One region of the Nocardiopsis moroccensis genome, then DNA from elsewhere that is predicted to be linked to it. Evidence: riboswitches for the same ligand, from Rfam matches in the RefSeq annotation. Region 1 holds a riboswitch; each other region holds the start of a gene.
The links. A riboswitch is a leader RNA that binds a small molecule or an ion and turns the genes downstream of it on or off. The one in region 1 is predicted to bind cobalamin.

Region 1 (9,745 bases):
GCCCCCGTGATGGGTGCGGACCTCGCTCAGACGCCCCTGGGCATCCACGATGGAGGTGGTGGCCACCGCCCCGTCGGGTGGGGTGACCAGGGTGCGCTCGCCGTGGTGTTCGGTACTGGTGCGCCAGCGTTCCTCACCCAGGGCCACGTGGATGTTGTCGGTGACCCGGCCCGCGCCGTCGTAGACGGTGACGGCCTGGCGGGGGACGTCGGCGTCGTTGGCGACGACGAACAGGGTGTCGGCGGCCTCGTCCTCGTTGTAGTAGGGCTCGCGTTCCCGGACGACCTGGCCGCGGGTGTCGTGGAAGGTGTCCGTGACGAGCCGACCGCCGCCCGGAGCGGGGCTCTGGGTCTGCCGCGGACGTAGGAAGGCGTCGAAGATCTCGTGGCTGGTGGTGTACTCGGTGCGGGTTTGCAGGGTGTGTGTGGTGATCGAGGTGGGTGCGTCCTGGCGGACGTGGTACTCGAACTTCGTGGTGGGGGTGTCGGTGGCCTGGTCGCGGTCGGGCAGCCACACTCCGGTGAGGCGGCCGAGCGGGTCGTAGGCCATGGTCATGGTGCGGCCGTTGGCGTCGGTCTCGGAGACCGGAAGGCCGCGGGTCGGGTCGACCGTGGTGCTCGTGGTGTGGCCGACGGGGTTGGTCTCGGTGACCGATGCGGGCAGGCCTTCGGAGGTGAAGGTGTACTCGGTGGTGGTCACTCCGCCGGAGGCGTCGGTTTCGGAGACGGTGTTGCCGAAGTCGTCGAACCCGGTCTGGTCGACCGTCTGGTAGACGGGCTCGCCGTCGGCGTAGGAGTCGAGCTTCTGGGTCCTGGTGGGCAGGCCCTTGGTGGGGGTGTCCCCGTGGTCTCCGCCGTCGTAGGAGACCAGTTCGTCGGTGATGACGTCCTCGGGGCGGTTCGGGGTGTCCGCACAGTCGACGGCGAGGGTCTCGACACGGGAGACGAGGTTGAGGATGCGGGCGTCGGTGTTGTTGACGTAGGTGGTGTTGACGCACTTCTCGTCGCCGTCGACGTCCACGTCACCGTGGTCGCGGACCCGTGTGACGGCGCCGTCGTCGTTGACGGTGTTGTCGACCCGGGCCTCAAGCCAGGAGTCATCAGCGAGACGGGTGAGGCTGATGACCTGTTCTGTCGCGATCTTGGTGGCGGTCTGCTCACCCCAGTCATGGGTGACCTTGGCGGTCTGCTTCCACCAGGGGGTGGTGATCTCCCGGGAGATGTCCTGGCCGCCCTCGCCGTCGCGGACGATGACCTCGCGGACGGTACCGTTCAGTTCCTTGTGGTCGGTGTGCTCGACCCCGCGGGAGTCGGTGACGGCCACGGAGCGTTTACCCGAGGGCTGCTTGTCCTCGTGCATGCCCTGGAAGTACAGGTACTCGGTCTCGGTGCGTTCCTCGTCCTCGTGGCCGGTACGTACGATGACGCGGTCGTAGCCGCGCCAGTCGGCCCAGGTGCGGTACTTGTCCTTGACCATGCCATCGGCCTCGGTGTACCGCCAGGCCGGGTCACCGACATAGTCGTAGCTGGTGGTGAGCGTGGGCTGGTCCGAGACCAGGTCCACTTCGTTGACCTCGGTGACCACGTACTTGTGGAACCAGTCGGTCAGTTCCACCCCGCCCTCGGGGGTCCACAGCACCGGGTAACACCGCTTGGTGTTCTCGTGCGGCTCCGGCGTTTTCCCGGGTTCGCACTCGGGTTGGGAGTAGTTGATGTCGAACTGGCCGCCGGACTCGGTGTAGATCGAGGTGATCCGCCAGCGCAGCATGGGGGCGATGTCGTCGGAGGGCGAGTCGACCCGGTTGGGCATCTGGGTGCCCGCGAAGCTGATCTTGGGCAGTGACTCGGTGCCGCCGACCTTGCCGACGTGTTCGATGGAGTCCAGCCACAGGGTGGGGCCGGTACCGTCCCCGGACTCGGGGAAGGAGTGCTCCAGTTTCCAGGTGTCCACGTCGGTGTAGGAGTCACCATCGCGGACCTGGGTGGTGATGGCATCGAGCTTCTTGGTGGACCAGAAGGTCGGCGAGTGCCGTCCGGCGCAGGACTGGCCCGACTTGCAGTCCTGGTCCAGGGGCACGTCGGGCCAGTGCTCGGCGTTGCCGGAGGTGCGCTTGTCGGCGGCGCAGTCGAAGGAGTCGGTGACCAGGCACCGCTCGGAGTCGGAGAAGAGCACCCGGGCCGGGGCGGTGGCGTAGACGTCGTCGCTGCGCAGTCCGTACTCGATGCGCTTGACGTTGGCCGCGCGCACGTAGGGTGTGGCGGTTTTGGTGAGGTTGCGGCCGTAGTGGTTGGTCTCGGCGTCGTAGTAGAACGTCATGACGTTGCCGTGCACGTCCACGACGTAGTCGAGGTTCCACTTGTTGGCCTGCTGGCACCAGGAGTCGGCGAAGTCGGAGTCGTAGCAGGGCTGGCCCGACTCGGGGGCGTAGACCGGCAGGGTCTGCGCCGATTCGGTCTCCGGATCGCCGCTGGACCAGCCGGGCAGGCGGTTGCGGCCGAAGAAGTACTGGGTGCCGTCGGGGGTGGTGACCTTCCAGTACTCGCCGTCGTGGGCGCCGTTGTCTGCGCCGGTGAGGCGTTCGACCCTGGTCCCGTCGTCGTTGGACAGCCGGTAGGAGCCGTCGTCGTCCTTGATGAGCGCACCGGAGTGGCCGGTCATCGACAGGGTGACGTTGTCGGTGTTCCAGCACAGGTCTCCGGTCTCGTGCCCGGAGTCCACGCAGGCGGAGTAGCGGCGTTCGATCGCGCCGGGGGCGTAGGCGAACCCGTCACCGATCCAGGAGGTCTGGTTGTTGGAGGTGGCGATGCGCCCGTCCACCCCGCCGGAGGAGTAGCCCAGCCCGACCGCCGGGTTCAGGTCGCTGGGGGCGGGGGGTGTGGCGAAGGCGTAGGACCAGGAGAAGTCACCGGACTGGTTGTTGACGTTCCAGCTGGAGGCGGCCGAGAGCTGGGTCGCCCCGTAGTCGCCGTTTCCGCCGGCCGGGGCGGCGGCCAGAGCCACCAGGGAGCCCTGGGGCGCGGCGCTCACCCGGGCGGTGATGTGGTTTTCCCCGGTGTCGTTGTCCAGGAGTACGGCCGAGTCATGGGCGGCGGTGTCCTCGTCCGCACAGGACTCGTCGAGCACGCACTCGTCGAGCTCGACCATGGTCAGACGGGAGGCGTAGTCACCGCCGAATGCCTCGGCGAAGCCGGAGTAGTCGACGCCGAGCTCGACCGGCGCGACCGACGCGGAGTCGTCGGTGCGACTCACCCGCAGCAGCAGACCGTTGACCCCGGCCTGCTCGGCCTGGTCCCGGTCCAACACCTCGACCTGGGCCGAGGCGACCGGTTCCGGTTCGGGGACCTCGACCGGCTCGACCGGCGCGGGGGCCGCGAGAGTCCGGGATTCCTCCTCGGCGGCGCTCTCCTCGGGCTCGGAGGGGTCCGAGTGCCGTTCCCGCTCGGCGGCGGTCCCGTTCCCGCCGCGGTCGGCCTCCTCGTCCGTTGCGGTGGCGTCAGGATCCTCGGCGGGTGCGGCTTCCCCGTCCGCGGACTCGGGTTCTTCGGATTGCTGCTCGGCCGCCTGTTCCTCGGCTGCCTCTGCTTCGTCGGCCGCCTTTTCCTCCAGGTCCCGGGCGGCCTCCGCCTCCAGCACCTCCTGCCAGTGCTCGGGGACCTCCCAGTCCTCGAACTCCTCACCGCTGACGGCCCCCACGGTGACCAGTGAGTCCTCCTGGGAGCTGAGTGTCCGCGCCCGGTCCTGTTCCAGGTCGACGTCGACACTGGTGGCCTCCGGCCAGGCCACGGAGGCCGGGGCGGTCATCGCGGCCTCGGCGACCGCGTCGTCCTCGGACAGGGCCTCGGTGACCGCCTCGCTCCCCTCCACGGAGGGTTGTTCGGCCACCTCCGGGCGGGGGTTGTAGGCGGTGGCCGAGGCCGGGAGCGTGTTCAGCAGCCCGGCGAACACCACCAGGGCCACGGGGTAGACGATGGCGCGGCGGATCGGTCCGGGCCTGGTCGAGGGGGCGGGTTCAGGGGTGTCACTGCGCGGGGTCACAGCAAGCCTCCTGTCACCCCGCCTTCCGGGGCGGGGCGACGGTTACGAGGGGAAAGGGGCGGGGGTGGAGCCTGGGTCAGCCTCGCGGGGCGGGGATCCGTCCCGCGTAGACCTGGGAGAGTTCGCGTTCGTTGAGCACGCCTTGGTAGGTGTGGGCGTCGTCGAGGTCGCCGGACCAGAAGTAGGTGTTGGCACCGCGGTGCTGGGCGCTGCCGATGCGTACCGGCCCGTCGGCGTGCCAGGCGTGGTCGACGGCCACGCGGGATTCCTCGAATCCGTTGACGTAGAGCACGAGCTGGCCGTTGGTGTGGTCGTAGACCCCGGCCAGGTGCACCCACTCCCCCAGCCGGGCGGGAGTGGTGGAGTAGGCGTAGGTCCATCCGGCGGCCCCCTCGGTGGGGGCGTCGTCGTGAGGGGCCATCTTGAAGGTCCAGTTGCCGTTGGAGCCCTGGTAGCCCAGGTGGAAGCCGCTCTGGAACTCGCCGGCCTGGCTCAGGGCGGAGACGTTGACGCTCTCGCCGGTCTCGTCCAGGCGTGCCCAGGTGGCGACGGTGAAGCTGCGGTCGGTGCGCACGGCCGGGCCGGTGGCCTGGACGTACTCGTCGTCACCGTTGAGCCGCACCCCGGGTGAGAAGGTGATGTCGTTCTCGGCGCGGTCCCAGGCGGTGCCGGGGTCGGCGTGCAGGGCGGCGTCCAGGCCGTGGTCGGTGGAGTCGACCACCTCGGTGCCCTGGTACTCGTCCAGCGCCCAGCGTCCTTCGGGGGCCAGGGGGCGGTTGGCCAGTCTCCACACCTCGGAGTGCTGCTCGGCGTCGGTGACGGTCTCGTCCAGGACCAGGCGGTCCCAGACCTTGACGTCGTCGACGGACCCGGGCCAGTAGTAGTTTCCCGTCCCCTGGAACAGTGCCCGGCCGACGGTCAGGGGGCCGGTGGCGTTCCAGGAGCCGGTGTGGGTGGACGCTCCCTGCCGGACACCGTCGACGTAGAGGACGAGTTCTCCGGTCTGGGAGTCGTGGGTGCCCGCCAAGTGGGTCCACACCCCGGTCTCGGCGGGGGCGGAGGAGGTGACGACGGCCCACTCCCGGGAGCCGTCCCAGTGCTGGTCCTCGGGGGACATCTTGAAAACCCACTCGCCGGTGTTGCCCTGGTAGCCCAGGTGGAAGGCGCTCTGCTCCTCGCCCTCCTGGGCCACCGCGGTGTGGTGGGCGTGGGCGCGGTCCAGCTTGACCCAGGCCGACACCGAGAAGGTGCCGGAGGTGTCCACGGCCGGGTAGTCGGCGTTGATCTGGTCGTAGGGGCCGGGGTCGCCGTCGGTGTAGCCGCTGGTGTGCACGGCGGTGCCGTTCAGGCGCGGGGTGGGGTTGGTGTCGGGGTTGTCGACGGCGCCGACCCGGCCGCGCACCCACTCCACGCCTTCGGAGAGGGTGGCCCCGCGGTCGGGGTCGACGGCGTCGGCGGCGCGGCCGCCCTGGCCCTCGTCGAAGGCCAGGTGCGCGACCGGGTCGCTGGGCGGTGCCACCAGGAAGGTGTGGGCCAGGACGCAGTCGGAGGAGTTGCCGAAGGCGTCCACGGTGCGGGCGTAGATCCGGTTGGGTCCCTCCAGGCGGGGTGTGAGGGTGACGGTCACCGATCCGCCGGGGGTCTCGGGCTCGACCTCGGTGACGCAGGAGTCGTCGTTGAGGGCGTACTTGTAGCCGGTGGCGCCCTCGACCCCGTTGTTGGAGAAGGTGAACTCGCCCGGCAGCCCGGTGGAACCGTGGAAGGCGTCCCCGGCCGGGTAGTCGGTGGAGGTCACCTCCGGGCCCTGTTCGGGGCGGTCGGTGCTGACCGTCAGGTAGCAGCGGGTGGACCAGCCCGACCAGGAGACGCCGTCGTTGGCGTTGGCCCGGTAGGTGATCAGCACGTTCTCCGGAAGGGTGCCCGAGCGCACCGACTGGAAGGAGCCGGAGGACCACACGGCGATGTCGGTCCTCGCGGTGTCCACGTCATCCAGGCGTTCGCCGTCCACCCACCACGCGAAGCGGGTCTTGACCTTCTGCCGGTTGGCGGAGGTGGAGTCGCGGTCGCGCACGTAGGCGGTGAAGGTGGGGCGGGTCTCGTTGATCAGCCGGGGGTCGTCGGGGTCGGTGGAGCAAGGGCCGCCGTGGGAGTCCGACACCTGGGTGGGGACCTCAGGAGGGTTGTTGTAGTCCACCTGCAGGGTGGGGTTGGAGGCGAAGCGGCGCCAGTCCCAGTTGCTGCTCGAACGGGTCTCGTTGCCGCGCAGCCCGACCGTCGTGGTCGCGTGCCCGGCGTCACGGCTCCACACGTACCCGTCGGTGGCGTTGAACTCCACCGTCGGGGAGGCTCCGCCGGGGCAGTTGGAGCGTCCGGCGTTGATGGTGCGGGTGTCGAGCCTGGTGTTCCAGAACGAGGACGGGTTCTGGGAGTTCCAGGTGGTGTTGGAGGTGATGGCGTTGGTACGCCACAACTGCACCTGGGCGTTGGTGCACCCGTAGGCGTGGGTGACCTTGGCTCGGAAGGTGGCCCGGGTGATGTCAGCGTCGCGGGTGCGCGAGTCGATGCTGAACCGCCAGAACGCCCGCTTGGTGCTGGCCTCGTTCGGTTCGTAGCCCACGCCGGGGGTGTGCGAGGTGGAGTAGTTCCAGTACGACTGGGTGGGGTAGTTGCGGTTGACGTAGGTGCGCCCGACCCGGCTGACCGCCACCGAGGGGTCGATGTAGACCGGGTACTGGGTGGCCTCGTCGGTGAGCATCGCCGTGTCCGGGACCAGGCGGATGCTGTCCGGGGCCAGATCGACGTCCAGCAGCGCGGTGCGGGCACCGGTCGGTGCCATGACCGTGGCGTCCTCGGCCATGTCCTGTTCGCCCGAGGAGTCCCACATGGCCGGGGCGAGGGCGCTGAACACGCTCTCCTGGCCGCGGTCGCCGATGGCGTCCAGGTTGCCGTGCTCACCGAGCCGCATGGTCACGCCTTCGGTGGCCAAGCCGAGCTCCAGGTCGGCCAGCATCTCGTGCCGTGCCGCCTCCGGGGTGTGTACCACCAGCACCTGGCCGAAGCCGTCGACCCCCGCGGTCAGCACCAGGTCCACGCCGGGCAGGACGTCCGGGTAGGTGGCCTTGTCGGCCTCCAGTACCGGTGCGGGCAGGTCCTCGTGCCAGCCCAGCTCCACCGAGTTGGACCCCAGCCCGATGCTCGCCAACGCCATGTCGCCGCCGCCGGAGAAGGCGATGTCCGCGGCCGCCGCCCTGGGGCGCACCCTGCCGTCGGAGTCCGTCACCAGGTCGGTGTCGACCGGGGTCCACCCGCTGCCGTCGCGCACCCGGACTGGGTGTGCGTTCTGCTCCATCGTGAAGCTGCCGTCGGGGTTGGCCAGATGGCGTGTGGTCTCGGTAGTGGCTCCGGCGATCTCCACCGGCTCACCGGTCTCGCCGGCCCGGGTGACGGCGGCCTGCTCGAAGAGCTCCGCGGTGGAGGCTGAACCCTCCTGAGGGGACGAGCCGGGTTCCTCCTGCGCGTGCGCGGTCGAGTGGAGGAAGGGGGTGAGCAACGCGGCTGACAGGGCGGCAGCGGTCACTGCTCGCACGGCGCGGGGCATGGCGGTGTGCTCTCTAGGCCCAGGTATGGGGGATGGCCGAGCTTGTGGGGTGCGCCCCGGTTGCGGGGCGGCCTCGACCGGTTCCTGAAACCGAGAAGGAAGTTAACAGGACAAAGCGAACACGGAACCCGTGACCCACTTCACTCAAGGCACCAGAATTCCCTTGGCCTGCACCCTCCTCCTCAATTCTCCCAAAATATGCACTTGTGGCCGAGATCGGACAACCAATCAAGGTTTGAACCTAATGATCCGGAGATCTCGGGTTCACCTCCTGTCGGGCGCGGCACGGAACCACAGGCCAGGGCCTCGAACTCCTCTGACCCGGTGGTGCCCCGCGTTCACGATCCCGGGGCGGGTCCGGGTCGGAACCGGCCTCGCCGCGCCAGGAGCCCGGTCACGTCATCCACGCACCCGCTCCCGCTGCCGATCCAGGGGCCCGACGGCAAGCGGGAGCGGGCTTCCCCGGGGAAACCCCGGTGTACTACCGTGATCCGTTGATTACCGACACAAGTTCATTTCGTCGACGTCGCAGTGCACGGGAAGCCGGTGGGAATCCGGCGCGGTCCTCGCCACTGTGACCGGAGGGCGCCTCCCACACACCACTGGACCCGCACGGGTCCGGGAAGGGGGGAGGTGCGGGGCGCAAGCGCCCGACTCCGGGAGCCAGGAGACCGGCTGCGACCGTCCGCGTCATCAAACCACGAAGGATGGTTTGTTCGATGAAGCCCACCGACGCACGGGCGGCCCTGGGCCGTGCCCGTTCCGCCGCCGTCCTCGCCCTGCTGCTGGCCGCGACCGCCTGCGGCGGGTCACCCTCCTCCCCCGCCCCGGAAACCGCCGGGGAGACGATCCGCAACTGCGACGTCGACGTGGCCGCGGCAGAGCCACCGGAGCGGGTGTTCGCCGCCTACCAGCCCGCTATCGAGACCGCCCACGCGCTGGGCATCAGCGACCGCCTGGTCGGAACGGCGTTCCTGGACGCCGAGGTGATGGACGAACACGCCGCCGCCCAGGCCGAGCAGGAGTACTACCCGAACCTGCCCAGCCTGGAGGAACTGCTCAGCCACGAGCCCGACTTCGTGCTCTCCGGATTCAACGGCGTGTTCACCGACGAGAGCCTGGGGACCCGGGCCTCCCTGCGCGAACTGGGCGTCGAGAGCTGGATCCTGTCCCCGCTGTGCCCGAGCGAGGACGGCCGCACCGACGAGACCATCGACCCCGCCACGGTGACGATGGACAACGTCTACGCCGACCTGCGCGACCTGGGAACCCTCTTCGACGAACAGGAGCGCGCCGAACGGGTCATCGCCGACATGGAGGCCACCGTGGAGGAGGTCGCCCAGACCCTGGACGGCCGCGTGGCGGAGGAGGACCGGCCCACCGTGATGATCGGTCGGCCCAGCGACCAGGGGTTCCGGGTCGCCGGCGGGCCGGACTTCTCCACCGAGATCATCGACCTGGCGGGCGGGGTCAACGCCTTCGCCGACCTCGACGGCAGGCGCAACCACGACGTCGCCACCGAGGACGTGATCGCGCGCGACCCCGACTTCATCCTGGTCGACGTGTGCTGTGACGCGCGGATGACCTCCGCCGACGCCGCCGACCAGATCGAGCAGATCATGGACGACCCCGCGCTGGCCAACCTGACCGCGGTCACCGAGGGCCGGGTCGAGGGGTTCACCTTCGCCGACCGCTCCGCGGGCGTACGCAGCGCGGACGCGGTGGCCAAGGTCGCCGGGACCATCCATTCCGACCTGTTCGGGTAGGCCGGGCGATGGCCGACCGTGTGGCCGAAAGGCCCCTGTCCCCCGCCCCCGCCGAACCACACCGGAAACCGCGGCCCCCGTCCGGCGGCTCCGGGCTGCTCAGCGGTCCTTGGGGCCGAAGCGTCGGGCTGGTGGCGGCGCTGCTGGTACTCGCCGGGGCCCTGTTGGCGTCGGTACTGGTCGGCTACCAGCAGCTGTCCGTGGCCGACGTGTATGCCGCCTACGCCGGTTTCACCGGTTCCGACACCGACCTGGTCGTGCGGCACCTGCGGGTGCCGCGCACCCTCGCCGGGCTGGCCGTCGGAGCGGCCCTGGGCGTGTCCGGGGTCCTGGTGCAGGGGGTGAC
Region 2 (9,745 bases), 1.8 Mb from region 1:
AGGCGGCGGGCTTCCCGACACGGTCGCGGGCGTGGGTGTCGGCATCCCAGGAGGTGACCTCGACCACGGCCAGGACGCCGTCCGGTTCGGCCCACTCCCCCGCCTGGTCGAAGTGACCGATCGGAACGAGGACACCGTCGGGGCGGGCGCGACCGTTGCGGTAAGTATCGACCTTGATGCCCAGCCCGCTGGTGAGGAGGTCCAGATCGGGACGGTGGGCCATGAACTCACGCATCAGCCAGGTGAGGATCCCCGCGTGGGCTCCGTCGGTCACTTTGTGGACCCAGACCTTCCCGTTGAACATCTCCATACGAACACGGTCGGCCTCGAACGCCTGTTCCGCGAGGTGCTCGAACAGGTCGGTCCCCATGGGGAACGTCGGCATACCGGGCGGCGGGTGGTGCTCTGTGACGGTCATGTGGCCCCCTGAGCGATGCCGGTGGCGGGTGGTGACGACACGGACGCGATCTCCGGCACGAGCGTTCGGTGGCTCGTCGAGGAAGTCGCCGAGCGCGGTGGTTCGGGACCCTCCACACGGCCAGAATAACGCCGGGGAGGGAGCGCGGGCATGCCCGTGGTGGAAATTCCGGGAGCCGGGACCGACCGGCTCACTCCGAACGTCACCGGTCGGGCACGGTCAGGCACCACTGGGTGACGGTGCGGGCGGGGGTCCAGCCGGTGAAGGTGCCGATGGGCGCGGTGGTCTCCACCGCGATCCGGGTCAGCTCCCCGCCGTGGCTCCGGTAGGCGTCCGCGAGCAGCTGCTCGGTCTCCAGCGTCACCCCGTGCACCACGAGTCGGCCGCCCGTACCCAGTGCGTCCAGGCAGGTGTCGAGCACGCCCGGCCGGGTGGCGCCGCCGCCGACGAACACCGCGTCGGGGGCGCCCAGCCCGGCCAGCGCGTCCGGGGCCCGGCCGGTGACCACGCGCAGACCCGGGACGCCGAGCCGCCCGGCGTTGCGCCCGATCCGATCGGCGCGCCCGGTGTCGGCCTCCACCGCCGTGGCCGTGCACGAGGGGTGGGCGCGCATCCACTCGATACCGACCGAGCCCGCGCCCGCCCCGACGTCCCACAGGTGCTGGCCCGGTGCGGGCGCCAGCCGGGCCAGGGCACAGGCGCGCAGGTCCCGCTTGGTCAACTGCCCGTCGTGCTCGAAGGCCTCGTCGGGCAGTCCGGCGACCAGCCCGTACCCCGCCGGTCCGGCGAGTTCCACCGCCAGTACGTGCAGTGCGGGGACCTCCTCGGGCGGTGCGCCGAGCCAGTCGTGGGCCGTGCTCTCCAGCCGTGACTCCGCGGCCGACCCCAGGTCGCCGAGGACGGTCATCCGGCTGGCCCCGTAGCCCGCACCGGCCAGCAGGGCGGCGACCGTCCCGGGTGTGTCGGCGCCGGAGGAGAGCACCAGGACGCGGTGGCCGGGCGCCAGTTCACGCATCAGCAGTCGCGGATCGCGCCCGACCAGGGTCAGCACCGAGCACCCCTGCGCCGGCCAGCCCATCCGGGCGCGGGCCAGGGACACCGAGGAGACGGCGGGTTCGACGTGCACCGCGTCCGCGCCGAGTAGTTCGACCAGGGTGCCGCCGATCCCCGACACCAGGGGGTCACCGGAGGCCAGCGCGACGACGGCGCGGCCTTCGAGGCAGGAGAGCAGTCCCGGTAGGCCCTCGCGCAACGGGGAGGGCCAGGCGCGGCGTTCCTGGCCGGGCACGTCCGGCAGCATGGCCAGGTGCCGGCGCCCGCCCAGTACCGTGTCGGCCGCCAGAACCAGCTCGCGCAGCCTCTCGGGCACGCCCTGCCAGCCGTCGGCGCCGACGCCGACGACGGTGATTCGGGGAGGGGACGTCTCGACCTTCATGGGCAGGACGCTATCGTGGCGGCCGAAGGTGTGAGGTGCCCCGGCTGCCCAACCATCGGAAACGGTGGGGACGGTGCCCGGGGAGAATCTGGGAAGCCCGGTGAGATTCCGGCACAGGCCCGCTGCGGTGAGCCGAGCCTCCGGACAGGAGGACTCGGTAAGTCCGAAGACCGGCCCCGCACCCGCCCATGACCGATGGCGAAACGAGCGGGAGCCTCACATGCCATTGCGGACGTCCCACTACCCCTTCTCCGCGATCGTCGGCTGCGACGCCGACCCACTCGACGACCTGGGCCTGGCGCTCGTGCTGGCCAGCGTCTCCCCGGAGATCGGCGGTGTCCTGGTCCGTGGCCAGAAGGGCACCGCCAAGTCCACCGCGGTCCGGGCCCTGGCCTCCCTGCTGCCGCCGGTCGAGGTCTACCGGAGCGACCGTTTCTCCGTGGACCCCGCCGACCCCGCGCAGGAGTCACCGGACGGCCCCTTCCCGGCGGGCACGGCCGTGGAGAGCCGCCCGGTGCGCCTGGTCGAACTCCCGGTCGGCGCCACCGAGGACCGTGTCCTGGGCTCCCTGCACCTGGAGCAGGCGCTCACGCACGGCCAGGTCGCCTACGAACCGGGGCTGCTGGCGCGGAGCCACCGCGGCCTCCTCTACGTCGACGAGGTCAACCTGCTCCACGACCACCTGGTCGACCTCCTCCTGGACGCCGCCGCGACCGGCCGGGTGACCGTGGAGCGGGACGGGTTCTCGGTGGAGCACGCCGCCCGGTTCCTGCTCATCGGCACGATGAACCCCGAGGAGGGCGAGCTGCGCCCGCAGCTGCTGGACCGGTTCGGGCTGACCGTCGAGGTGGCCGCGCCCGCCGACCCGGCCGCCCGGGTCGAGGTGGTCCGCAGACGGATGGCCTACGACTCCGACGCCGCCGCGTTCGCGGAACGCTACGGCGCCTCCGAGAAGGCCCTGGCCGAGCGGATCGCGGCGGCCCGGGAGACCGTCCGGCACGCCCGCCTGTCCAACGCCGCGCTGTTGAAGATCGCGCAGGTGTGCGCGGCGTTCGAGGTGGACGGCCTGCGCGCCGACATCGTGACCGCGCGCACGGCCCTGGCACACGCCGCCTGGGAGGGGCGGACCTCGGTCACCCGGGCCGACATCCGCCGCGCCGCCCTGCTGGCCCTGCCGCACCGGCGCCGACGGAACCCGTTCGACGCACCGGGGCTGGACGAGGAGCTCCTGGACCGGATCCTGGGCGACGAGGAGCCGCCGCCGGACGACCCGGAACCACCGGGCGGCTCCGACGGCCCCGAGGACTCCGACGACCCCACCCCCGGCCGGGACGGCGGGCCCGAGGAGGACGGCGCCCCGGCCACCGACGGTCCGGAGGCGGATCCCGCCCAGGGCCCGGACCCGGGTCCCGACCAACCGGACCAGCCACCCGAACAGCCCCGGGGCCCGGAGGACTCCCAGGCCCCGGCCCGGGAACCAGAAGAAACCGAGGAGGCCGAGGGCGACGGTTCCCGGCCCGCGCCGGGCACCACGGTCGGGGCGAGCACCCCCTACCGCCCCCGAACGTTCACCGCCCGGGGCACCGGGATCGGTGCGGACGGCCGGCGCAGCCGCGCCCTCGGCACCCGGGGCCGCCGGATCGGGGCCGAACCTCCCGGCGGGGGCTCGGGGAGCTCGCTCCACCTGGTGGAGACCGTCAAGGCGGCGGCCTCCCGCCCGCACGGCGGCGGCCGGGTGAGCCTGCTCCCCCGCGACCTGCGCGTCGCGGTGCGTGAGGGGCAGGAGAGCAACCTGGTGCTGTTCTGCGTGGACGCCTCCGGCTCGATGGCGGCGCGCAAACGCATGGGCGAGGTCAAGACCGCCATCCTGTCCCTGCTCCTGGACGCCTACCGGCGCCGCGACAAGGTCGGTCTGGTGACCTTCCGGGGAACCAGGGCCGAGCTGGTGCTGCCGCCGACCCGTTCGGTGGACACCGCCGCCGCCCGCCTGGACGAACTGCCCGCCGGGGGGCGCACCCCGCTCGCCGAGGGCCTGCTGGAGGCCGCCCGGATCCTGCGGCGCGAGCGGCTGCGCGACCCGAGGCAGCGTCCGCTGCTCGTCCTGGTGACCGACGGCCGGGCCACCGGGGGTCGGGGTTCGGTCGGCCGTTCGCTGGCGGCCGCCGACCACGTCGCCGAACTGGGTGTGGCCACCGTCGTCGTGGACGGTGAGTCCGGCCCGATGCGGCTGGGCCTGGCCGCAGCCCTCGCCACCCGCATGGGTGCCGAGCACCTCCCCGTCAGCGAGGTCAGCGCCGACGCGCTGAGCACCGCCGTGAGAGAAAGGGCCGCCTGATGCCCCAGGGCAAACCGCTCGTCGTCCCCGATGACGGGCTCACCACGCGGCAGCGCCGCAACCAGCCCGTGCTCGCCGTCCACACCGGGGACGGCAAGGGCAAGTCGACCGCCGCGTTCGGGCTCGCCCTGCGCGGCTGGAACCAGGGCTGGCGGATCGGGGTGTTCCAGTTCGTGAAGTCGGCGAAGTGGCGCATCGGCGAGCAGACCGTGCTCGAACGCCTGGGTCAGCTGCACGAGGAGACCGGCGAGGGCGGTCCGGTGGAGTGGCACAAGATGGGTTCGGGCTGGTCGTGGAGCCGCCGCAAGGGCAGCACCGAGGACCACGCGGCGGACGCGGCCGAGGGCTGGGCGGAGATCAAGCGCAGGCTCACCGAGCAGACGCACGACCTGCTCATCCTCGACGAGTTCACCTACCCGATCAACTGGGGCTGGGTCGACGCCGACGACGTCGTGGCCGCCCTGCGGGACCGGCCGGGCCGCCAGCACGTCATCGTCACCGGCCGCCGCGCCGATCCCAGGCTCGTGGAGGCCGCGGACCTGGTCACCGAGATGACCAAGGTCAGGCACCCGATGGACGCGGGCCGCAAGGGCCAGCGGGGGATCGAGTGGTGACGACCCCGGCGGCCTCCGGGCCGACGGAGCTGCCCCGACCCGCGGCCCCGCCGACGCCCCTGCCGAGGCTGATGGTCGCCGCGCCCATGACCGGGCAGGGCAAGACCACGATCGCCACCGGGCTGATGGCCGCGCTGGGAGACGCCGGATTGGTGGTGAGCGGCCACAAGGTCGGCCCGGACTACATCGACCCGGGCTACCACGCGCTGGCCACCGGCCGCCCCGGCCGCAACCTCGACCCGCACCTGGTCGGTGCGGATCGGGTGGCGCCGCTGCTCCTGCACGGAGCCCGGGGCGCGGACGCGGCCGTCGTCGAGGGTGTCATGGGGTTGCACGACGGGCGGATCGGCACCGACGGGTTCGCCTCCTCCGCGCACGTGGCGGCCCTGACCCGCACCCCGGTGGTGCTGGTCGTGGACGTGTCCCGGATGTCCCGTTCGGTGGGTGCGCTGGTCAAGGGCATGGCGGACTTCGACCCGGCGGTCGAGGTCGTCGGCGTGATCCTGAACAAGGCCGGTTCGGCGCGCAACGTCGCCGAGATCACCCGCTCGGTCGGCCTGCCCGTCCTCGGTGTGGTCCCGCGTGACGAGCGGATCGCCAGCCCATCCCGGCATCTCGGGCTGGTCCCGGCGGCCGAGCGGGAGGGGTCGGCGCGGGTGGTCGAACGCCTCGGTGAGCACGTGGCCGACCACGTGGACCTGGACGCCCTGCTGGAGGTGGCCCGTTCGGCGCCCGCGTTGGACGCCCGCCCCTGGGCCCCGGCAGCGGAGGTGGCCACACCTGCCGGGGGCGAACGCCCGGTGGTCGCCGTGGCCGGGGGCCGGACCTTCACCTTCCGCTACACCGAGACCGAGGAGCTGCTCACCGCGGCCGGATGCGAGGTCGTCGCGTTCGACCCGCTGGAGGACACCGGGCTTCCGGCCGGTACCCGGGGGATCTACCTGGGCGGTGGTTTCCCGGAGGTGTACGCGGGCGAGCTCGCCGCGAACCGGAGCCTGCTGGCCGAACTGCGCGAGGCGGTCCGCGACGGGGTGCCGACCGTCGCCGAGTGCGCGGGCCTGCTCTACCTCGCCGCATCACTCGACGGCCACGGCATGGCGGGGGCGATCCCGGCCGATGCGCGGATGACGAAGCGGCTCACCCTGCGCTACCCCGAGGCGGTCTCGCCCGGGGACACCCTGCTGACCCGGACAGGGGAGCGGATCACCGGCCACGAGTTCCACCGCACGGCCCTGACACCCGGACACGGGGACCGCCCGGCCTGGGAGATCGACGGCGCGCCGGAGGGTTTCGCCTCTCCGAGCCTGCACGCCTCCTACCTGCACACGCACTGGGCCGGACACCCGGAGCTCGCCGCGAGGTTCGCCGGGGCCGTGCGCACCGCCCCGGCCGTCGCACCGGCACCGACGCCCGAGCCCTCCCCCGCCGCCCGGAGCACCGGAGCGGGCATCGCGCCGCTGGCCGACCCGCTCCGCCACCACGGCGACGTGGAGGCGCGCGGCGGGCTGCTGGACTTCGCCGTCAACGTCCACCCGGGGCAGCGGCCCGCCTGGCTCGACCGGGCGCTGCGGGAGAGCCTGGACCAGGCGGGCGTCTACCCCGATCCCGGACCCGCACGCGGGGCCGTCGCGCGTCGGCATTCCCGGGCGCCCGCCGAGGTCCTGCCGACAGCGGGCGCGGCGGAGGCCTTCACCCTGGTCGCGCGGCTGCGTCCGTGGAAGCGTCCCGTCGTCGTGCACCCCCAGTTCACCGAGCCGCACGCCGCCCTGGAGCAGGCCGGGCACACCGTCACCACCGTGCTCTGCGCGGAGCGCGACGGGTTCGCCTTCGACCCCGCCACCGTCCCCGAGGACACGGACCTGGTGATGGTCGGCAACCCCACCAACCCCACCGGTGTCCTGCACCCGGCCGAGGCGCTGCGCGGACTGTGCCGCCCCGGGCGGCTGGTCGTGGTGGACGAGGCGTTCATGGACGCCCTGCCCGGGGAACCGGAGTCCCTGGCCGGGGAGCGGATCACGGGACTGGTGGTACTGCGCAGTCTCACCAAGCACTGGTCGGTCCCGGGCATCCGGGCCGGGTACGTGGTCGGTGACGAGGCCGTGGTGCGCGAGCTGGCTCGGGTGCAGACGCCCTGGTCGGTGTCGGCGCCGGCGATCGCCGCCACCGTCGCCTGCATGGGTAAGGAAGCGAACGCGGAAGCGGGACGCCGGGCGAAGGAGTTCGACGGCTGGCGCGCCGACCTGGAGTCCGGCCTGCGCGGGGCGGGGCTGGAGTTCGTGTCCTCCCGGGCCCCGTTCGTACTGGTCAAGACGGGCGAAGGGGTCCATGCGCGGCTGCGCGAACAGGGCATCGCCGTGCGTCGGGCCGACACCTTCCCGGGGCTGGACGCCGTCTGGGTACGGGTGGCCGTGCGCCCGCCGGAGACCACACGGAAGCTGCTCGCCGCCCTGGCGGGGATGTAGCGGGAGGACCGCCTGGTTCGCAGGCCGGTCCCCGGCCCGGCCGCGCTGTGTAAGCACTACCCGGCGAAGAATTCGACGAGGGCACGGGCGACCCGGGCGGGATCGTTCTCCATCGGGATGTGTCCCGCTTCCGGAACCCGGACGAGTGTGCTCTCCGGGATCTCCGATGCGAACCGCTCGGCGTACTCCACCTTCTGGAAGCCGTCGTCCTCGCCCCACACCAGCAGTTTGGGCACCGTGGACCGCCGCAGTCCGGGGACCAGGTCGAGGGTGTGGCGGTCGTCGGCGGCGCCCGCCAGCGCCATCCAGGACCGCCGGACCCGTGGATCGGTCAACGGGTCCAGGTAGTCGGCGACGAGCTGCTCGGTGGCGGCACCGGCCAGCGCCGTCGTCACCGCCTTCCGGCGGGCGGCGAGGAACTCGTCGGCGGTGGTCGCCGCGACGACCTCCGGGTCCCGGAACCGGGCCACCCCGGGCACCGGCCAGGAGTCGTAGGTGACCGAGTTGACCAGGGCCAGCCGGGAGACCTCCACCCGGCCGTGGACCAGGAGGTGCTGGGCGACGGCGCCGCCGATGTCGTGGCCCGCGACCGCGACGGGCCCGGAGAGCCCCAGCGCGGACGCGAACTCCGCCGCCCGGTCCGCGAGAGCCGGGACGGCGGCCGTTACCGGGGTGAGTTCGCCTCCCGAACGCCCGAGCCCGGGGAAGTCGAGCGCGACGGGCCGCAGCCCCGCCTGCCCGAGGCGGCCCAACACCGGGAGCCAGGCCCGGCTCCAGTAGGTTCCGTGCAACAGCAGCACGGCCGGGCCGTCCCCTCCCGCGGTCAGGTAACTGGCCGTCCCGCTCCCGGTCCGGACCTCTGCCCTCTGCACGCCTGTCTCGGTGGTTTCGCTCATGGGACCACTGTGGCCGGAATCGGCCCACGGGCACAGAGCCCGGGAGGACACCCATGGGTACATTCGTGCCATGAGCCTGCACCGGGTCGTGGCACTGCTCAACCCGCCCCAGTCCCCCTTCGAACTCGCCTGTGCCACCGAGGTCTTCGGCATGGACACACCGGACGCACCGGCACGCTACGACTTCCGGGTCTGCGCCGAGCACCCAGGACCGCTACGGACCACCGCCGGCTACTCGGTGCTCGTAGACACGGGTCTGGCTGCTCTGTCGGAGGCGGACACCGTGGTCGTCCCGGGCCGACAGCCGCCCGGTGCGCCGGTGTCGTCGACCGTCGCCGAGGCGTTGCGGGCCGCCCACGAGCGCGGAGCGAGGATCGTGGCCGCCTGCACGGGGGCGTTCCTCCTCGCCCAGGCCGGGCTGCTGAATGGCCGCCGCGCCACCACCCACTGGCGCCACACCGACCGGCTCGCCTCCGCCTTCCCCGAGGTGCGTGTGGACCCGGAGGTGCTCTACGTGGACCACGACGACGTGGCGACCAGCGCCGGGACCGGGGCGGGCATCGACCTGTACCTGCACCTGGTGCGCCGGGACCACGGAGCGGCGTACGCGGCCCGGATCGCCAGGAACATGGTGCTGCCACCGCACCGGGAGGGGGACCAGCTCCAGTACACCGCGCGGCCCGTCCCGTCCGAGGCGGAGGAGTCACTGGCGCCACTGCTGGACTGGGCCGCGGCCCGGCTCGACACCCGGCTGGCCCTCGACCGGCTCGCCGAACACGCCGGGCTGTCCCGCCGGACCCTCTCCCGCAGGTTCACCGAACAGTTGGGCACCAGCCCGGGGCAGTGGCTGCTCCGTCGGCGCCTGGACACGGTACGGGTGCTGTTGGAACAGACGGACCTCCCGGTGGAGGCCATCGCTGCCCGGGTCGGCCTGGCCTCGGCGGTGAACCTGCGCCGCCGGTTCCGGGCGAGCTTCGGCACGACGCCCGGCGCCTACCGGAGGGCCTTCTGCCAGTCCCGGCACGAAGGCGGCGGCCCGGTTGCGTCCGTGGGCCCCGTCTCCGACTTTCGGCCGATCCGCCGCCAGGGCCGCCCGGCTAGCCTGTAGCTGTGCACGGCTTGCTCCGTTCCCTGTGGAACGAACCCCGCCCTCCCGGCGCGCGGGGACCCACGTGGTGGGACGGGGCCCTCGTCGTGGTGTGCGCGCTGGCGGCGCTGACCGAGGGCGCCCTGCGGCCGGACCTGCCCTGGCCGGTCCCGACCGTCGCGGTGGTCGCCGGTCTGGCCCCCGCCCTGCTGTGGCGACGGACCCGCCCGCTGGCCGTGGTCGCCGCGGTCTTCGGCGGCGCGACCGTGCTCACCCTGGCGACCGGCGGAGGGGCCGGGCAAATGTACACGACGGTGTACTTCCTCGCCCTGCCCTACGCGCTGGTGCGGTGGGGGTCCGGCCGGGAGGTCGCGGCGGGGGCCGCGATCGTCCTCCTGTCCTCCTCCGTCGACCTGTTCCTCGACGGGGCACCGGCGGCGGACCTCCTGGGCGGTGCCGCCGTCCTGTTCGCCACCGGCACCCTCGGCGCGGCGCTGC
Region 3 (9,745 bases), 1.8 Mb from region 1:
CCCGCCCGGGTGGTCGGTCGTGCCGGTGGTCACCGGGTAGGTGAGCTGTTCCTCGACCGCGGAGGCCGGGACCAGGTCCTCGGCGATGCGGCGGGCGTTGGACCGCTTGCCGACCCCGGCGTGGTAGGCGACGACGTCGGCCGCGCGGATGAGGCGGGCCGCCTTGAGAGTGATCAGTTCGGGGTCGCCCGGACCCACACCGACCCCGTGGAAACGTCCTCTCACTCCTCCTCCTTGGCGAGCGCGTTCAGAGCTGACGAGGTCATCGCGGACCCTCCGCGACGGCCGCGGACCGTCACGTACGGGATGTCGGTCCCGTGCCGGTCGGCGAACTCGGTGAGCGCCTGTTTGGACTCGGCGGCACCGATGAAACCGACCGGGCAGCCGACGATCGCGGCCGGTCTCGGCGCCCCGTCGACCAGCATCTCCAACAGGTGGAAGAGGGCGGTGGGCGCGTTGCCGACAGCGACCACGGCACCCTCCAGCAGGGGTTCCCACAGGGACACCGCGGCCGCCGTGCGGGTGGTGCCCCACTCCCGCGCCAGCTCGGGGACGCGTGCGTCGCCGAGAAAGCAGAGCACCTCGTTGCCGCCGGGCAGGCGGCTCGCGGTCACCCCGGCGGCCACCATGCGTGCGTCGCACAGGATCGGCGCGCCGCCCTCCAGGGCCGCGCGGGCCGCAGGAACCAGGTCGGGGTGGACCACCAGGTCGTCGGCGAGGCCGACCTGACCGGTGCCATGGATCATCCGCACGGCGAGCCGTTCGGCGTTGTCCGGCAGGTGCCCCAGCCGGGCCTCGCGACGGATGGTGGCGAAGGAGTCGGTGTAGATCGCTGGGCCGTCGTCGACGTACTCGTAGTGCCGGTTCGGTCGGCGGGGGGCGGTCATCGGACCTCCCCGGGCACCAGAACCCCGCGCCAGGGCGTGACGACGAGCTCTCCGTGGCCCGCGGCGGTCGCCCGCTCGGCGAGCTCCTCGACGGCGGAGCGGTCCAGCCCCCGGTCGGTGACCCGCAGATGTAGTCCGCCCCCGGGCAGCGGTCCGTACGGCAGGGGAGGCGAGGGTTGTGGCAGCCGCGGGTCGGGAGCCACCGGTGCGGCCAGCGGTGCCGGGAGCTCGGCGACGTGCCAGGGCGCCGTGGGACCCTGACCGCGGTGTTCCAGGAACTCGTCCGCGAACCGCAGCAGCGCGGCGGGCGCCTCGTCGAGCGGTACCACCGGGCCCCAGTACCCGCCGATCCGCAACTGTGCGATCCCCTCGTCCAGGGCGACGAGCCCCAGGTCACAGGGGCGGTCGAGCAGGTCCCCGGATCCGTCGTCCAGCACGAACAGGAACCGTCCGGGCAGGTCCGCGCGGCGCGGCACGGAGCACAGCATCGTGTCCAGGGCCGAGGCGACGGGCCGCAGGTCGGCCCGCCCGCCGCCCGGTACGGCACCGTCCGGGAGTGCCGGGTCCTTCGGCCCCGTGCACGGGGAGACCATCACGTTGCGTACCAGTTCGTGGCTGGCCGAGGGCAGCAGACCGGTCTCCTCCAGGTCCCGGAGCACCTCGGACTCCAACCGTCCCGCGTTCCCGGGCAGGGCGCGCAGTTGCAGGTTCGCGCGGCCCGTGACGTGGACGCGGCCGCTGCCGTGCCGTTCGGCCACGGCGGCCAGAGCTCGCAGCGAACGGGCGCGGAGTCGGCCGCCGATGAGCCGGAGCCGGACCAGCAGACCGTCGTCGGCGGCCCAGGGCCTCAGCGCGCCGGGGCAGCGGTCGCGCCGGGTACGGCTGTGGGGGGTTCGGGCGGAGGGCGGGGTGCCGGGCAGGGACATGCACGTCTTTCGGGTCAGGGGCTTGTTCGCGGGCCCGCGGATGACTCGGCGGAGGTGTCCGCCGCTACCGGCAGGTCTTCGGACTCGGAATCGACCGGTACGGGGCGCCTTCCCGGAGTTCTACTCCAGTGGCTGTCCGGGGGACCACCCCGGACGTGCCCGTCCGTCATCCTCACCGCTGCGCGTCAGTCCCGGAATCACACCGGGTTCCCTGCCCCACGGACGTGGGGTTCGACCGGTCCGACGAGGGTATCGTGCCACCTCGCGGCTCGTTCCGGCGGACCGTGCCCGGGCGCTCTCTCCGCCCCACGCGCCTCCGGTTCGCCGACTGAGCACGCCCGGTCCCGGGTCGGCGAGGAACTGCCGGATGCCTGGTGGTCATGACAGACATACTGCCTCCTCGGCTGCAGGAGGACCGGCGCCTGGGGTCACGCTGGGTTATCGACGGGTTTCCACAGGCCCGAATCCACCGGAATCCGCGCCGCCCCCGCCCACGACGGCGGCGCCCCCTGCCCCCTAGGACGGGCCGGTGGCCCGCAGACGCGACATCTTGTCCGGGTTGGCCACCATGTACACGTGCCGGGCCCGGCCCTTGAAGACGTCCAGGGTCAGCACGGTGATCGGGACCCCCTCCACCGACAGGACCGCGGCGGGGCCGCCGTTGACCTCGGCGACCTCCGTGTGCAGCGGTGCCGTGGGCGCCAGGCCCAGGGACCGCAGGAAGCGCGAGGCGTTGCGTTCCAGGGACACCGCGGCCAGGAAACGGCCCACCTTGTCGGCGCCGCGGATCACCCGCAGGGGCGCCGGGGCCCTGCCGCCGCTGTCGCTGACCAGGGTGGCGTCCTCGGCCAGCAGTCCCTTGAGCCCGTCCAGGTCGCCCTCCACGCAGGCCCGGAGGAAGCGTTCGGTAATGCGGCGGCGCGCCGCCCGGTCGGCCTCGAAACGTGGGCGGCGTTCCCGCACGTGGTCCCGGGCCCGCCGGGCCAACTGCCGGGTGGCCGCCTCGTTCCGGTCGATGACCTGGGCGATGTGCGCGTAGGGCAGTTGGAAGGCCTCGTGCAGCACGAACACGGCCCGTTCCAGCGGGCTGAGGGTCTCCAGCACCACCAGGAGCGCGAACTCCACGGAGTCGGCGAGCTCGGCCCGCTCGGCCGCGTCGGGCAGCTCGCTGACCGGCTCGGGCAACCACTCGCCCACATAGGACTCGCGCTGGGCACTGGCTTTGCGCAACCGGTCGATGGAAAGCCGGGACGCCACGGTCACCAGGTAGGCGCGCGGGTTGTCGATCCCGTCCGGATCCACCCGGGACCAGCGCAGCCACGCCTCCTGGACCACGTCCTCGGCGTCGTCCGCCGTTCCCAGGATCCGGTAGGCGACCCCGTTCAGCAGGGGGCGGTGTTCCTCGAAGACCTCTGTTGCCGTCATGTCGGGGAAGACGTACCACAGTGCGCCTGGCGTGACATGCCCCTGACCGGTTCCGGCCAGGGCCGTGGGCTCGGGCGGGTGTGACCAGGAGGGGCGGTCGGCCAGTGGATGGAGGGCGGCCGACGGCACCGGCAAACGGCTTGCACCGCCCCCGGCTCGGTTCTAGGTTGGCGCGACCCGAGCTGTCAGTGAGAGGGGCTGTGGTTGTACCGAGTACGGGAGTGGAACCGGGGCGACGCCGACCGGCTGTTGACGGCCTTCGCCTGGGAGGAGCTGGCCAGGCAGGAGAGCGACGTGCCGCGGACCCCGGACGAGGCCCTGGAGTGGATCGCCGGGCGGGCGGTCCTGGCCAAGGAACGGGACGTGCACGGGTTCGTGGTGGTCGACGGCCAGGACAAGGCCCTCGGGCACGTGCAGGTCTCGGTGTCCAGCCGCAGGCACGACTTCGGCTGGCTGTCCTACTGGACGCACCCGGCCGAGCAGGGGCGGGGCGTGGCCTCGGCCGGGGCCCGGCTGGCCACGGAGTTCGCCTTCGACCGACTGGACCTGTTCCGGGTGGAGACGGGCCACCGGCTGAACAACCCGGGGTCGTGCGTGGCTGCCCGGCGGGCGGGTTTTCGCCCGGAGGGTGTCGAGCGGGCCAAGCTCCGCTACGGGACCTCCCGTTACGACACGGGGATGCACGCGCGGCTGGTGACGGACCCGGTGGAAGGCGTGCCGGAAGGTGTCTGCGGCGGGTGATCGGAGGGTCGCGCGGGCGTACGCGTCCGGGTCTTCCCGCTCCACCGGGGTGAAACGACGAACGCGGGGCACGGTGTAGGAACACCGTGCCCCGCGCCAGTCCCGTGCGGGACCTGTGGACTACCAGTTCTTGACGGAGATGCCCGAGGTCTCGGTGATGCTGGTGACGTTGCAGCCCTCGGAACTGAAGCCCGCGAAGGAGATGACGTCGGCGCAGATCGGCACGGTGATGTTCTGGATGTGGGCGTTGTTGTCCGCGGCGGCGGTGCCGGTCATGGCGCCCAGGGCGAGGCCGGTGGCGAGGACGAGGCCGGAGACGGCGGTGATGCGCTTCATGGTGTGCTTCCTTTTCGATTCGTTGTGTGCGTTTGGTTCTGGCAGGTCTGACGGGCGGCCGCGGCGACCGGGTGCTAGTCGTGGACGGAGATGCCCGAGGTGGAGTTCCAGTCGACGACGTTGCAGCCGCTGGCGCTGAAGCCGGAGGCCTTCAGGACGTCCAGGCAGACGGGGACGGTGATGTTCTGGATCTGGGCGTTGTTGTCCGCGGCGGCGGTACCGGTCATGGCGCCCAGGGCGAGACCGGTAGCGAGGACGAAACCGGAAACCTTGGCGATACGGGTCATGGTGGTTACCTTTCGGAAGTGCAAAACAGGTTGGCTGCGGCCGCCGGAATTAACTTAGCGTAGCTAGGCGCGTGCTCGAAGTAGTTTTGGGGAAGATTCCAGAGATCACAAGGAATTTCTTCGGCTTCACGACAGACATGACGGACATGTCGTCTCTTCGCTCTTGGCTGAGTTACACAACCGAAAGCATGTCCCAGACACGCTTCTGGCGAATGCATCGGAATCACACACTGTCCGACATGGCTCACCGTGGGCGTGCGAAACCGGACATAGAAAAGGGCCCGCACGGTGATCGTGCGGGCCCCGCGTTCGCGCTCGGGCTCGGTTACCAGCCCTGCTGCTGTCCGTAACCCGGGTACGGCTGCCCGTAGCCGGGCTGCTGGCCGTATCCCGGCTGCTGCTGCCCGTATCCCGGGTACTGCTGCGGGTCGTAACCGGGGTACGGCTGCTGGTGCTGTCCGTAGCCCTGGCCGTAACCCGCGTACGGGTCCTGCTGCTGAGCACCCGTCGGGTACTGCGGGTAGGGCTGCTGCTGCCCGGACTGGTCCGGCTGGTGGGGCTGCCTGGCCTCGGCCTGCTCGTTCCCCCCGCCCTTCGCGGACTCGTCCGGACGGAAGATGAACAGGCGGGTGGCCGCGGACTCACCGCTCTCACTCGGGGTGATCAGTTCCAGGCGCCACCCGGCCTCCTCGATGCCCTCGAGGATGCGGGTCAGCCCCGGGCGCAGCTTGCTGGAAGCCTCGTCGTAGGCGTTGACCTCGAGCTGGATGATGAACATCCGGCGCTTCTGCTGCGCGGCGACCTTGGCGTGCTCGACGACCGTGCTGTCCCGCACGACCTGTGTGACGCTCATGAATAACCGTACCCATCTGCTCTGCGGAGCTGCTTCACCCGTCGGGTTCGTTCCCGGTCGCCCGCGTCCACCGTGACGGGATTCCGCCGGGCTCCGCTCCCATCATGCCTCCTATGGGGGTATCTGGCCACAGAGGACCGGAACCCCCGAAAAGGCTGGGCAGACCCCCTACCTGTCGGGTCGGTGCGCCTACGCCCGCGGCCGGCCCGCGACGGCGCGAACGGCCTCGACGACGGGTGTCCTACCGTTCACCAGGTTGAGAACCCGCTTGGCCGTGTCCGGTTCGTCCAACAGGGCAACGATCACGGCGGCCACGTCGTCACGCGTCACCGAGTCGCGCTCCACCTCCTCGCCCAGGTCCACCTGGCCGGTTCCGGCCTCGTCGGTCAGCCGCCCGGGCCGCAGGATCGTCCAGTCCAGGTCGAGGTCGTGCTCACGGAGCTCGTCGTCCGCGGCCTTCTTCGCCGCCACGTAGGCGGCCCACACCTCGTCGGTGCCCTCCGGCACCGGCTGGTCCACGTTGATCGCGGAGATCTGTACCAGGCGGCGCACCCCGGCGAGCGCGGCGGCATCGGCCGTCAGGGAGGCGGCCTTGTGGTCCACGGTGGTCTTGCGGGTCACACCGCTGCCCGGCCCGGCACCGGCGGCGAACACCACGGCGTCAGCGTCCATGATCTTCTCGGTCAGCTCGGTGACCGTCGCCTGTTCCAGGTCGATGAGGACCGGTTCGGCCCCCGCGTCGACGACGTCCTGGCTGTGGTCGGGGTTACGGATGAGGGCGACGGGTCGGTCACCGCGGTCGGCCAGGAGCCTGGCCAGCCGCAGAGCGATTTTCCCGTGTCCTCCGGCAATGACGATACGCATGGGGGAAGCGTATTGCCTGGAGCCCGGCGATCCCCTGAGGAATCCCGGGCGGCGCCGGTGAACTTCACGACGCCGCCCGGGGGAATACCCCGGCCCGGCAGGAGCCCCTGCCGGCCGTCCGGCTACTCGACCGTCCAGGTGTCCCCGCTGGCCAGTAGCGCGGCCAGCTCGCCGTCACCGCGCTCGGCCCGCGCATCCGCGATCTGCTCGTTCACCAGACCGTCGTAGGTGGGTCGGCGCACGTCCCGGAACACACCGACCGGCACGTGCTCGAAGGCCGGGTAGTCCAGCCGCGACAGCGCGAACGCGTACCCCGGGTCCTGCCGGTGCGCGTCGTGCCGGATCAGCCGGTCCGCACCGACCGAGTCCACGTCCACGACCTCCAGACCGCCGAACTCGCCCGCGACCACGCCCCGGTCCTCGCCCAACCGCAACGGCTCGCCGTGCTCCATCCGGAGCAGACGCAGCTCGCGTGCGGTCGGGTCCTTCAACGGCTCGAAGGCGTCGTCGTTGAAGATCGGGCAGTTCTGGTAGATCTCCACGAACGAGGCGCCGGGGTGGTCCGCCGCCGCCCGCAGCACTGATGTCAGGTGCTTGCGGTCGGAGTCCACGGTCCGCGCCACGAAACCCGCCTCGGCGCCCAGCGCCAACGACACCGGGTTGAACGGCTGGTCCAGCGAACCCACCGGCGAGGACTTGGTGATCTTCCCCGCCTCCGAGGTGGGGGAGTACTGGCCCTTGGTCAGCCCGTAGATCCGGTTGTTGAACAGCAGCACGTTGATGTTGACGTTGCGGCGCAGCGCGTGGATGAGGTGGTTTCCGCCGATGGACAGCCCGTCGCCGTCCCCGGTGATCACCCACACCGACAGGTCGGGGCGGCTGGTCGCCAGCCCCGTCGCGATCGCCGGGGCGCGTCCGTGGATGGAGTGCACGCCGTAGGTGCTCAGGTAGTACGGGAAGCGCGAGGAGCAGCCGATCCCGGACACCATCACGATGTTCTCGCGCGGCACGCCCAACTGCGGGAGGAACGACTGGAAGGCCGCCAGGATCGCGTAGTCACCGCAGCCCGGGCACCAGCGCACCTCCTGGTCGGACTTGAAGTCCTTCATCCTGTACTCGGTGTCCGACTTGGGCACCAGCCGCAGGCCGGCCAGCTCGCCCTCGCGGCTCGCGTTCTCAGTCACGGTCGATGACCTCCTGCAGCACGTCCGCGAGCTCCTCCGCCTTGAAGGGCAGTCCGCGGACCTTGTTGTAACCGATGACGTCCACCAGGAATCGGCCGCGCAGCAGCAGCGACAACTGGCCCAGGTTGATCTCCGGGACCACGACCCTGTCGTAGCTCCGCAGCACCTCACCGAGGTTGGCCGGGAAGGGGTTGAGGTGGCGCAGGTGCGCCTGGGCCACCCGGCCGCCCGCGCGCCGCACCCGGCGCACCGCGGCGGTGATGGACCCGTAGGTGCCTCCCCAGCCCAGGACGAGGACCCGCGCGTCACCGGTGGGGTCGGACACCTCCAGCTCGGGGATGTCCCGGGCGATCGCGTCCACCTTGGCCTGACGGGTCCGGACCATCAGGTCGTGGTTGCCGGGCGTGTACGAGATGTCGCCGCTCTCGGCGTGCTTCTCGATACCGCCGATCCGGTGCTCCAGCCCCGCGGTGCCCGGCACCGCCCACGGGCGGGCCAGCGTCCGCTCGTCACGCAGGTACGGCAGGAACTCGCCGTCCGGACCGTTGGGCCCGTCGGCGAACGCGGGGTCGATCGTCGGCAGTTCCGACACCTGGGGCAGCTGCCACGGCTCCGAACCGTTGGCCAGGTACCCGTCGGAGAGCACCACCACCGGGGTCCGGTACTCCACGGCCAGCCTGGCCGCCTCCAGCGTCGCGTCGAAGCAGTCGGCGGGGGAGGCCGGGGCGACCACCGGGACCGGGGACTCGCCGTTGCGCCCGTAGAGCGCCATCAGCAGGTCCGTCTGCTCGGTCTTGGTGGGCATGCCGGTGCTCGGCCCGGCACGCTGCACGTCGATGATCACCAGGGGCAGTTCGGTCATCACGGCCAGGCCGACGGCCTCCTGCTTGAGGACCATGCCCGGGCCCGAGGTGGTCGTCACCCCGAGCGAGCCGCCGAACGACGCGCCCAGGGCCGCGCCGACCCCGGCGATCTCGTCCTCGGCCTGGAAGGTGCGCACCCCGAACCGCTTGTGCCGGGACAGCTCGTGCAGGATGTCCGAAGCCGGGGTGATCGGGTACGAGCCCAGGAACAGGGGCAGCCCCGACCGCTGGGAGGCGGCGATCAGCCCGTAGGCGGTCGCCAGGTTCCCGGTGATGTTCCGGTAGGTGCCGGCGGGGAGCCGCGCGGGTTTGATCTCGTAGGAGACCGCGAAGTCCTCCGTGGTCTCACCGAAGTTCCACCCGGCCTGGAACGCCGTGAGGTTGGCGGCCAGGATGTCCGGCTTGCCGGCGAACTTCGACTTCAGGAACGAGGTCGTCCCCTCCGTCGGCCGGTTGTACATCCAGGACAGCAGACCCAGGGCGAACATGTTCTTCGCGCGCTGAGCGTCCTTCTTGGAGATGTCGGAGTCGGCCAGGGCCGCCACCGTCATCGAGGTCAGACCCACCGCGCTGACCTTGAACGCGTCCAGCGTCCCGTCGGTGAGCGGGTCGACCGTGTACCCGACCTTGGCCAGGCTGCGCTTGGTGAACTCGTCGGTGTTGACGATGACCGTGGCCCCCCGCGGCAGGTCGCCGAGGTTGGCCTTGAGGGCGGCGGGGTTCATCGCGACCAGCACGTCCGGAGCGTCCCCCGGGGTCATGATGTCGTGGTCCGCGAAGTGCAACTGGAAACTGGAGACGCCGGGGAGGGTGCCCGCGGGGGCGCGGATCTCCGCCGGGAAGTTCGGCAGGGTCGACAGGTCGTTGCCGAACGACGCGGTCTCCTGGGTGAATCGGTCACCGGTCAACTGCATACCGTCGCCGGAGTCCCCGGCGAAGCGGATGATGACCCGGTCGAGTTGTTCGATCTGTTTGGCCACTGAGATCGACGACCTCCTTGGTGAGCCGCCGGTCATGACGGGCGGCGGCGCTCGGTTGTCTGCCCCCGGCCCTGCCGCACCGTTGCGAGCCGGATTGTGGGTCGGGGACAGGAGGACGGCGTGGCCCCCCGCACGCACTGGGCGCGCCAACCCAGCGCGGCGTTCGGCGGTCCGGAACCGCGACCGGGCCGTGCGGCTGCCAACCTACGACGACACGGCCCTCCGCTCACCTCGGCGGGGATATCCCCTCCTCGACACACGGAGTGACAAGGGCCACGTTCGCACTATAGGTCGTGGGCACCGTTCGGGGGCGGGGCGGGTGGCCATTGTCACAGAGGGTTCCGCCATGGGGACGCCACCGCTCCGGAAGCGGGATGTGACCGACAGCTGGTCACATGG

Region 2: it holds a riboswitch for cobalamin, as region 1 does, so the genes downstream of both, ACUKCB_RS24735 (VWA domain-containing protein) here and ACUKCB_RS04910 (ABC transporter substrate-binding protein) in region 1, are expected to answer to the same signal.
Region 3: it holds a riboswitch for cobalamin, as region 1 does, so the genes downstream of both, ACUKCB_RS24765 (nitrite reductase) here and ACUKCB_RS04910 (ABC transporter substrate-binding protein) in region 1, are expected to answer to the same signal.

Annotation. Positions count from the first base shown of each region.
Region 1 covers NZ_CP199747.1:1,171,342-1,181,086, reverse strand. Annotated here, with positions in the region: gene ACUKCB_RS04920 (RHS repeat-associated core domain-containing protein) at 1-2,817, opposite strand, end outside; gene ACUKCB_RS04915 (LamG-like jellyroll fold domain-containing protein) at 4,112-7,633, opposite strand; cobalamin riboswitch at 8,146-8,327, shown strand; gene ACUKCB_RS04910 (ABC transporter substrate-binding protein) at 8,353-9,399, shown strand; gene ACUKCB_RS04905 (FecCD family ABC transporter permease) at 9,408-9,745, shown strand, end outside.
Region 2 covers NZ_CP199747.1:5,590,817-5,600,561, reverse strand. Annotated here, with positions in the region: gene ACUKCB_RS24745 (Uma2 family endonuclease) at 1-418, opposite strand, end outside; gene cbiE (precorrin-6y C5,15-methyltransferase (decarboxylating) subunit CbiE) at 621-1,853, opposite strand; cobalamin riboswitch at 1,908-2,045, shown strand; gene ACUKCB_RS24735 (VWA domain-containing protein) at 2,074-4,188, shown strand; gene cobO (cob(I)yrinic acid a,c-diamide adenosyltransferase) at 4,188-4,802, shown strand; gene ACUKCB_RS24725 (cobyrinate a,c-diamide synthase) at 4,874-7,264, shown strand; gene ACUKCB_RS24720 (alpha/beta fold hydrolase) at 7,321-8,160, opposite strand; gene ACUKCB_RS24715 (GlxA family transcriptional regulator) at 8,231-9,268, shown strand; gene ACUKCB_RS24710 (sensor histidine kinase) at 9,271-9,745, shown strand, end outside.
Region 3 covers NZ_CP199747.1:5,602,801-5,612,545, forward strand. Annotated here, with positions in the region: gene ACUKCB_RS24755 (precorrin-2 C(20)-methyltransferase) at 1-225, opposite strand, end outside; gene ACUKCB_RS24760 (precorrin-8X methylmutase) at 222-887, opposite strand; gene ACUKCB_RS24765 (nitrite reductase) at 884-1,813, opposite strand; cobalamin riboswitch at 1,866-2,067, opposite strand; gene sigJ (RNA polymerase sigma factor SigJ) at 2,330-3,238, opposite strand; gene ACUKCB_RS24775 (GNAT family N-acetyltransferase) at 3,443-3,979, shown strand; gene ACUKCB_RS24780 (hypothetical protein) at 4,100-4,315, opposite strand; gene ACUKCB_RS24785 (hypothetical protein) at 4,390-4,602, opposite strand; gene ACUKCB_RS24790 (hypothetical protein) at 4,928-5,455, opposite strand; gene ACUKCB_RS24795 (NAD(P)H-binding protein) at 5,645-6,319, opposite strand; gene ACUKCB_RS24800 (2-oxoacid:ferredoxin oxidoreductase subunit beta) at 6,442-7,428, opposite strand; gene ACUKCB_RS24805 (2-oxoacid:acceptor oxidoreductase subunit alpha) at 7,496-9,346, opposite strand.